3 regions of the Bacillus jepli genome follow, and region 2 is predicted to be linked to each of the others. Evidence: riboswitches for the same ligand, from Rfam matches in the RefSeq annotation. Region 2 holds a riboswitch; each other region holds the start of a gene.

Region 1 (3,257 bases), 1.0 Mb from region 2:
ACAACCACTCGTACCTAAAACACCAATGATTTCACCTTGTTTAGTTTCAAAGCTGATATTTCTAAACCCTGTCGCACCGTTCGAAAAGGTTCGTGAAACATTTTGAACTGCCAGCATTCTTTTTCATCCTTTCACGCCTTTTTTACATAGCTATCCTGCCAATGAAGCGTTTTTTCCTCTGTTTTCTTCAAAATAGAGTCCGATATTTTACCTAGAATCGCAAAAAGCACAATACTAGCAATGACCGTTTCTGGAGAATAGGAGTTTTGGCCAACGACAAGCAAATACCCAATCCCCTGACTAGCCCCCATTAGTTCAGCCGCAACGACAAACATCCATCCTAGTCCTAGCCCGCTTCGAATCCCTACTAAAAAAGATGGAAGGGATGCAGGCAAGATGACTTTTCTAATTAAATCGAACGTAGAGAAGTTATAAATTTTTCCTACTTCAATCAACTTTCGATCAACACCCTGAATGCCAGACACGATGTTTAAATAAACTGGAAAAAATACTCCGACCGCAATTAGTGTAATTTTTGAAGGTTCAGCAATCCCCATCCAAAGAATAAAAAGGGGAACCCATGCTAGTGATGGAATCGAACGGAACGCTTGAAGCATTGGATCTAATAATGCTTCCGCAATTCGAAAATAGCCAACCAATGAACCAAATAGTACAGCAGCTACTACCCCAATAAGAAAACCAAAAAAGATTCGATATAAAGTAATTCCAATGTGCCCCCAAAGACTCCCATCTCCAGCAAATTCAAATATTTTTGCTAGGATGACCGTAGGTGCAGGCATAAGATGTGCTTCAAGGACACCGATATGGCTTAAATACTGCCAAACCACAAGCAAAATGGCAGGTATGATGCTTCCAAATAGAATGACTTTTACATTTCCTGATAAAACAAACTGAGTTTTCGACTTCACCTTTATTTGTCTAGATACCGCTCCACCTTTTATGTTCATAATGCCTCCTCTTATTGCTTTATTACTTTTTGAGCAAATGACGGATTAATCAATTCTTGAACCAATTTTTCTAATTCGACGTCTTTTTTGATAATACTCTGTGCTTGGAGAACCTTACCGGCTTCCGTTAAAGCCTCAATTTGTGCTTCACCAGGCACCGGATTAGAAAAATCATTACGTTCATTTAGTTGCTTGTTTGCTACTTCAATATCAATATTTGCGGATTTTGCTAGGATTTCCGCAGCTTCCTCCGGATTTTCTAGCACCCATGTACGAGCCTTTTCGTAAACTTCTATAACCTTTTCAACATATTCAGGGTATTTTTCAGCAAATTCCGAACGGACATTTAAGGTCCCATACGTATTAAAATCAGCATTGCGATAGAAAAGCTTCGCATCTGTTTCCAATTCAACCCTTGCCATGTGAGGATCTAATCCAGACCATGTATCTACTTGACCAGATGTTAAAGCACTTGCTCCATCTCCATGCTGCAGATTCACAATCTCAACATCTGAAGGACTTAGCCCTTCCTCATTTAAGGCACGCAATAGAAAAATATAAGGGTCAGTCCCAATCGTTGCGGCGACCTTTTTCCCTTTTAAGTCACTTACACGTTGAATCTTTGAGTCTTTATTTGCTACTAATGCTGTCCACTCTGGTTTTGAATAAATATAAACAACTTCAATCGGTGCACCATTTGCTTTAGCCATTAAAGCAGCAGCCCCTGCGGATGAACCAAAGTCTGAACTTCCACTATTCAAAAATTCAAGTGCTTTATTGCTTCCTTGGCTAAGAACAAACTCAACCTTAATTCCTTCTTCCTCGAATGCCTTTTCAGCCCAACCAAACTCTTTTAATACAAGACTTGTTGGCGAGTAAAAAGCATAATCCAAGACGATCTTCTCAGGTTTTTCATTCCCTTCACTAGCTTTACCTGAGGTACTAGAACAACCTACAATTCCGATAAATAACAAAGCAGTGATCAAAACGGCACTTAGTTTCTTCATTTCTCCCTCTCCTTTTCTACTAATATCCCAATCGGAAAACTGAGGATTATACCAATGTAACTCCAAACTTTTATCCCCATTACGATAAAAAAGCCCCCTTCAGTAAGAAGAGGGCTTTTTCCTCCTCTTATCTTTCAGGTAATCATACCTGATGGATTTAGCACCTTTTCAAGAATTACCTTGAAGGTTGCCGGGTTTCGTAGGGCCATGTCCCTCCACCGCTCTGGATAAGAGTTCTTTATTCAATTAGTACGTCTCTGTTTTGCTTTATAAAAGGATTATAGTATGTGAAAAATCAAAAGTCAAACACTTTTAAAAATATTTTATTTTCTTTGAATACTATTATAATTATTAATCAACCCCCTTATTCCTATGTTTCAGCTACTAAAATAAGACCTAAAAATCATTTGTGTCATATTTGTGAAGCCTATTGCTTTTACCTGAAATCCGCTGTATATTAAGAGTGTAGAAAGTTAGTGAAAAACTTCACAAACTAACTACTAAAGCTGGCAGCTAACGCACTCATATTTTTTTACAACCACTTGTGAAGAGTTTCACAAATTAATTATAAGGGGAGATTAAGATGAGAACATTCTTAAAAGGACCTAAAATGGCAGTTATTTGGACAGTATTACGTGTATGGTTAGGAATTCAATGGATAGAAGCTGGTTTTCATAAAATAACAGCAGGTGGATTTGATGCAGGTGGTTTTATCCAAGGTGCCATTGCAAATGCAGGTGGAGATCACCCAGCAGTACAAGGCTGGTATGCAGCATTCCTTGAAGGATTTGCCGTACCAAACATTGAGTTATTCAACGTACTCATTCCTTGGGGCGAATTCTTAGTAGGACTCGGTTTAATTGTAGGTTTTGCAACCATCCCAGCATTACTTGCAGGTGCATTCATGAACCTTAACTTCTTACTTGCTGGTACAACAAGCACTAACCCAACACTTTACACAGTAGCAATCATTCTCTTATTCGCAGGCGCTGCAACTTACTACTACGGTGTAGACAGATTCGCAGTACCTTACCTTACAAAACGAATTAACGACAAAAAAGCGACAAAAACAGCTACAAACGTAGCGTAACGAAAGAAAGTGTTCCTCCTACGCTAGGGGGAACACTTTTTTTGTGACTTTCTAATCAGTTTGAAAAAATGTACACTAGAGAAGGGAAACGGTAAAATAGTTCAAAAAATGGAGGTAAACCTTAGATGCGAAAAATAGAACTAGGAACTAGCTCGTTAGAGGTACCTGTTGTTGCGGTAGGCTGTATGAGAA
Region 2 (3,257 bases):
TTGAATTTTTGCTGCTTCTGCTGCAACTCCAATCGCTGCCTCAGGACTGCGGAATACTTGAACGATATCAACCTTAACCGGAATAGATGTTAAATCTGGATAGGCCTGTTCCCCAAGTACTTCTGTTTCTCTTGGATTAACCGGGATAATTTTATAACCTAGACGCTGCATTTTTCGCGCAAGTCTATAGCTTGGACGAGCAGGGTTACCGCTTAGTCCAACGACAGCAATTGTTTTTGCTCGCTGAACTTCCTTTCCTTCTACTTCTTCACGAATAAATGTTGACTGGAGTGCCCAGCGAATGACTCCCTCATCATTAACTGCTGTTTCGCCTTTTTGTTCACCTTTTGATGAGATACCAGTCGCTTCATAAAAAGCCTGATCCAAGTCATTAACTAAATCACGGTAAGATTCAATACCAACCGATAAACGGATTAATTCTTCACTTACTCCTGTTTTTACTAACTCTTCCGGACTTAACTGCTGATGAGTTGTTGATGCTGGGTGAATAATAAGTGACTTGGCATCTCCAACATTGGCCACATGTGACCATAACGCAATGTTATTAATTACTTTCTTACCAGTCTCTCTACCACCCTTAATGCCAAAGTTCACGATAGAACCAAAGCCAGTTCGTAAATATTTTTTCGCAAGTTCATGTGCTGGATGCTCTTCTAGACCAGGGTATGAAACCCATTCAACCGCAGGATGGTCTTTTAAGAATTTTGCAACTTTCAGCGCATTTTCATTATGCTTTTCGATTCTTAAGTGTAATGTTTCAAGACCCTGTATCAATAGGAATGCACTATGCGGACTTAAAGATGAACCAAAGTCTCTTAATAGCTGCACTCTAAGCTTTGTACTAAATGCTAAAGTTCCAAATTCATTCGCATACTTAATTCCGTTATAACTTTGATCTGGCTCTGTAAATCCAGGAAACTTTTCACTGTTCCAATTAAAACGACCTCCATCAACGACTAACCCACCAATTGTAGTTCCGTGACCACCTATCCACTTTGTTGCGGAGTGAACCACTATATCAGCACCAAATTGGATTGGCTTACAAACATATGGAGAAGCAAATGTATTATCAATAATGAGCGGTACTCCATTTTCATGTGCAATCGCTGATACTGCTTCAATATCTAAAACATGCAAGCTTGGATTTCCAATCGTTTCAGCAAATACGGCCTTTGTTTTCGGCGTAATGGCTTTTCTAAAGTTTTCAGGGTCAGTTGGATCAACGAAATGAGTCTTGATTCCATATTTCGGAAGTGTAACGGCAAAAAGATTGTAAGTCCCTCCATATAAATTTGAAGCTGCTACAATTTCGTCTCCTGCTTGTGCGACGTTCATAATGGATAGAGCAATTGCGGCCATTCCTGAAGATGTTGCTACAGCTGCGACACCATCCTCCAACAACGCAATCCGTTTCTCAAGCACATCAACAGTCGGGTTACCAATTCGAGAATAAATATTACCTGACTCATCAAGACTAAAAAGACTTTGAGCATGATCTGTATTATGAAACACGAATGAACTAGTTTGATAAATCGGCACTGCACGTGAACCTGTTGTCGGATCTGGAGATTGACCTCCATGTAAAAGTATTGTCTCATCATCATACGTTTCATATTGTTTTGTCATTGTTTAATCCCCCAAATTTGATTTTTTGTGAGTTTTCTTGATTAGTTGATTACCTGCTTACTTTATGTAAATAAAAAGCCCCCTCAACATAAGAAGAGGGGGCCTCATCTTATCTTTCAGATGCCTTTGCATCTGCAGGAATTAGCACCTTTTCAAGCTTTCACTTGAAGGTTGCTGGACTTCTACGGGCCTGTTCCCTCAGTCTCTCTGGATAAGAAAATTCTATTAAAATGACGCGCTAACGCGTTAATTCTTCAACCATATAAAGTATTATAGAATACATCATTTTTACAGTCAATGTATTTTTTTGAAAAATTCATGTTTTCCTATAATTGGCCTTTTTCAAATTAAAAACCCCTTCTGAAAGAAAACAGAAGGGGAACAAGAACATACATCATACATATTCGTTCGTCCACCTTCTCATCTCCGGAATAGAAATACTTCCTCTGAACTTGGCACCGGGCATTCATATGCTGGTTGCCGAGGTTTCGTAGGGTCAGTCCCTCCACCTCTCTTGATAAGAAGAATCGCATTATTAAAGTATTTAATATGAATGTTAAAACATTTTAGATTACTTAGTCAATACCTTTTAAAAAATTTAATTAAGATAACTGGAGTTTTGTTTTTTTTCAATGATTTAAATAAGGATTAGAATGACCTTTCTCTTAATATGCACCTCTGATAAAATCTTTGACATTTTCATGGTAGAAGCGCTGAATCTTTTCCTTTTCTTCAGATGAAAAAGGTTTTGTTTCCAATGTAGTTAAATTATCTTGAACCTGTTTGACATTTTTGAATCCAGGAATAATACAAGTAATCTCTTCGTGATCTAATATCCAACGAAGGGCTGCACTTGCCATTGAGGTACGTCCTTCTGCAATCCATTTTAATTGGTCTGCGAGTTCCACACCCTTTTTAAAACCAAGACCAGCAAACGTTTCACCAACATTGAATGACTCGCCATTTTCGTTAAAGCGACGGTGATCATCTTCTTCAAAAACATGATTTGCTGTATATTTACCAGTAAGTAAACCGCTCGCAAGTGGCAATCGGACAAGTAGGCCAACATCTTTTTTGTAAGCCTCTGGAATCAGGGCTTCCAACGGCTTTTGGCGGAACATATTAAAAATAATCTGCAGGCTCTTCACGTTCGGATTTTCCAAGCAAACTAACCCTTCCTCAACAGTTTCCACACTTACCCCATAGTGACGAATTTTCCCTTCGCTTTGCAAGCAATCAAGAACTTCAAACACACTGCCATCGCGTAAAATTTCGGTCGCCGGACAATGAATTTGGTACAGGTCGATTGCCTCTCGGTTCAATCTACGAAGGCTATCTTCGCAGTAACGGCTTACTTGTTCGTAGCTATAATTTTTCGGGTCGAAAATATCCCCTTGACGACAGAATTTTGTCGCAATATGTATGCGATCTTCCTTGCCCTTTGTTGCTTTAGCCAACAGTTCTTCACTATGACCGTCACCGTATACATCGGCTGTGTCAAAAAAGTTAACACCTTGGTCAATGGCGAATTCCAAAGATTTCAGTGCCTCAGCATCATTTGTCTTTCCCCACGCACCGCCAATTGCCCATGTTCCAAAGCTAACTTCACT
Region 3 (3,257 bases), 2.0 Mb from region 2:
ATCCAGAGATTTCCCCAATTTAATGTTTGATAATCATTCACCTGTTTTTCCCATTTAAGAAGTTCCTGGAATTGTTCAAGCATTTTCAATCACCTCAGCTTCTACTCGTTGCTCCCGAATAAATTCAATGGCTGAAGTGACTTCATTCAGTTCACCAGCAAGATGAATAAATAATGTTCCGTAAGATCCATTTTGGGTTTGAGAAATCTTTCCTTGTAAAATATTCACTTCAACTTTAAAGTCTCGGATTAAAGTAGTAATTAATGGCTTTTCTGCATCTTCCCCAACAAAAGTGAGCTGAACCACTCTTCCATTTGGATAAAGATCAAGCAAATGCTCAATCATTTCTTTTGTTTCCTCAGGCTCTGTTACTTGCTGCACGAAACGTTTTGTTATTTGAGCTTGAGGCTTTTTAAATACATCCAAAACTCGGCCCTGCTCGACAATTTCTCCATTTTCCATCACGGCAACACGGTGACAAATTTTACGGATAACATGCATTTCATGAGTAATCAACACAATCGTTAATCCTAAACGTTCATTAATATCGACAAGCAAGTCCAAAATCGAGTCCGTTGTTTGTGGATCTAACGCAGATGTTGCTTCATCACAAAGCAAAACCTTTGGGTTGTTAGCTAGTGCCCGTGCGATTCCTACCCTTTGTTTTTGACCACCACTGAGCTGTGAAGGATAAGCATCTTCTCTTCCTTCTAAACCAACCAGCTTAATAAGTTCTGTAACTCTCTCATCCCGTTTTGCTTTTGGAACTTTTGCAATTTCAAGGGGAAATGAAATATTTTCCCTCACGGTTCGAGACCATAAAAGGTTGAAATGTTGAAAAATCATACTTATTTCTTTACGCGCATCGCGTAATGCTTTTCCTTTAACGGCGGTGATATTATGACCAGCAACTGAAATGTCTCCCTCAGTTGGCGTTTCGAGCCCATTCAGCAGGCGGATAAGTGAGCTTTTACCTGCTCCACTGTAACCGATGATTCCAAAGATTTCACCTTCATTGATCTCTAAATCAATACCGTTAACAGCTGTAACAGAATTTGCTTTTGTTTTATATATCTTCGACACATTTTTCAGTGTTATCATGTAGTCACACCTTCTATCCAAAGAAAACTATGTTTAGTTTATGCGATATAGTAAATAATTAACGAAAATAATTGAAAAAGCCTTTCTGCATAAACGAGCAGAAAGGCACAATTCAGTGATTCCTTCCTCTCATCTTCCAAAGCCTTTGCTTTGTGTGAATTGGCACCTTTTCAACAAATGTTGACGGTTGCTGGGTTTCATCGGGCACATCCCTCCACCACTCTAAATAAGAGTCATCATATATTTACATGTAATATCGTCCTAAATAACACGAGAATTATCTTATCATCTGTCATTTAGGGTGTCAATGAAAAAGTTGTGACTAATGTACCAAAGTAAAACTTAAGCTGTAGGCAATGGTGAAACAGAACTTGTTCCATTAGCTACTTTAATGGCTTGCTCTAAATCTTCTAAAATATCTTCAATATTTTCGATTCCAACAGATAAGCGAACTAAGTCTTCCGTAACACCAGACAACTTTAAATCTTCCGGGCTTAATTGCTGGTGTGTTGTGCTAGCTGGATGAATAATCAAACTCTTTGCGTCACCAACGTTTGCAACATGTGACCAAAGCTCAACATTATTAATTAGCTTCTCACCCGCTTCTCTACCACCTTTAATACCAAACACAACAACTGAACCTGCACCTTTTGGTAAATATTTATCAGCTAATTGTTTGTTCGGGTGATCGTCCTCACCAGGATACAGTACCCATTCAACCCCAGGATGATTTTTAAGATATGAAACAACTTTTTTCGTATTTGCAATATGCTCTTTCATACGAACGTGTAATGTTTCAAGACCAAGGTTAAATTGGAATGAATTAAAAGGACTTAAAGCTGGACCTAAATCACGAAGAAGTTGAACTCTTGCTTTAATGATATAAGCTACAGGTCCTAAAGCATCAGCATAGACTAGATCATGGTAGCTTGGATCTGGTGTTGTAAATCCAGGGAATTTTGGTGAATTCCAATCGAATTTACCCCCATCCACAATAATTCCACCCATTGTTGTACCATTACCTAGTAACCATTTTGTTGCGGAATGAATAACGATATCTGCTCCATGCTCAATTGGACGACATAAGTATGGTGTCGCAAATGTATTGTCAATAATTAATGGAATTCCTGCTTCATGAGCAATATTTGCTACTGCTTCAATATCAAGAATATCTAAGCTTGGATTTCCGATTGTTTCAGCAAAAATCGCCTTTGTATTTGGCGTTATGGCTTGACGGAAGTTTTCTGGATTATTAGGTTCTACTAAATGTGTCTTAATTCCATATTTAGGAAGTGTATTCGCAAATAAGTTATATGTTCCACCATAAAGTGTAGAAGCAGAGACAATCTCATCTCCTGCACCCGCAATATTCAAAATAGCTGTGGTAATCGCAGCCATTCCACTAGAAACAGCTAATGCACCAACGCCACCCTCTAATTGTGCAACTCTTTCTTCAAAAACAGTTGTAGTTGGGTTGTGAATACGCGTATAAATATATCCATTTTCCTTAAGTCCAAATAGATTTGCTGCATGTTCAGTTGTATTAAATTTAAATGCATTTGATTGATAGATTGGTACGGCTCTTGCACCTGTTACTGGATCTGCTTCAAGACCTCCATGGACAGCAATTGTCTCTGGTCTATAGTTTTTTTGTTTCTCAGTCATTTGAATCTCTCCCTTTTGTTTTGTTTATATAAATAAAAAACCTCTTCGATAAGAAGAGGTGTATGTACGATTTCTCTTCTTATCTTTCAGACAAAAAATGTCTGTTGGAATTAGCACCGTGTAAATTACCGGTTGCCGGGCTTCATAGGGCCATTCCCTCCGCCACTCTAGATAAGATTTTCAATATGAAATTTATTACTTTAACAAGTTAATATCATGCTAAACCTTTTTCTATTATATGTCAATAAGAATTTTTAGAAAAAATGAGCAATTTGAAATTTCATGTCATATTTCGACACATATTTGAAACAAATTTATACATGCATCGTTTATTTACTTCTTTTTTCCCGGGAAATATGACATATTATGATATTTTTGCTACTTGTTTTTCCTCATTACGAAAGGATTTTCTACTGAATACAAGTAGGAAATATAGCGACCCGATTAGATATAAAACTGAAGTAATTGTAAACACATATGCATAGCCCCAA

The links. A riboswitch is a leader RNA that binds a small molecule or an ion and turns the genes downstream of it on or off. The one in region 2 is predicted to bind S-adenosylmethionine.
Region 1: linked by a shared signal. The riboswitch ahead of ABC371_RS06030 (aliphatic sulfonate ABC transporter substrate-binding protein) and the one ahead of ABC371_RS00915 (PLP-dependent aspartate aminotransferase family protein) in region 2 are both predicted to bind S-adenosylmethionine.
Region 3: linked by a shared signal. The riboswitch ahead of ABC371_RS10825 (methionine ABC transporter ATP-binding protein) and the one ahead of ABC371_RS00915 (PLP-dependent aspartate aminotransferase family protein) in region 2 are both predicted to bind S-adenosylmethionine.

What each region holds. Positions count from the first base shown of each region.
Region 1 is NZ_JBDFMO010000001.1:1,179,411-1,182,667, reverse strand. Features, by position in the region: gene ABC371_RS06040 (ABC transporter ATP-binding protein) at 1-117, opposite strand, end outside; gene ABC371_RS06035 (ABC transporter permease) at 132-968, opposite strand; gene ABC371_RS06030 (aliphatic sulfonate ABC transporter substrate-binding protein) at 980-1,975, opposite strand; SAM riboswitch class I at 2,100-2,209, opposite strand; gene ABC371_RS06025 (DoxX family membrane protein) at 2,559-3,065, shown strand; gene ABC371_RS06020 (aldo/keto reductase) at 3,191-3,257, shown strand, end outside.
Region 2 is NZ_JBDFMO010000001.1:179,154-182,410, forward strand. Features, by position in the region: gene ABC371_RS00915 (PLP-dependent aspartate aminotransferase family protein) at 1-1,647, opposite strand, end outside; SAM riboswitch class I at 1,754-1,865, opposite strand; SAM riboswitch class I at 2,065-2,171, opposite strand; gene ABC371_RS00920 (aldo/keto reductase) at 2,313-3,257, opposite strand, start outside.
Region 3 is NZ_JBDFMO010000001.1:2,150,133-2,153,389, reverse strand. Features, by position in the region: gene ABC371_RS10825 (methionine ABC transporter ATP-binding protein) at 76-1,101, opposite strand; SAM riboswitch class I at 1,228-1,334, opposite strand; gene ABC371_RS10820 (O-acetylhomoserine aminocarboxypropyltransferase/cysteine synthase family protein) at 1,444-2,766, opposite strand; SAM riboswitch class I at 2,843-2,944, opposite strand; gene ABC371_RS10815 (MFS transporter) at 3,131-3,257, opposite strand, start outside.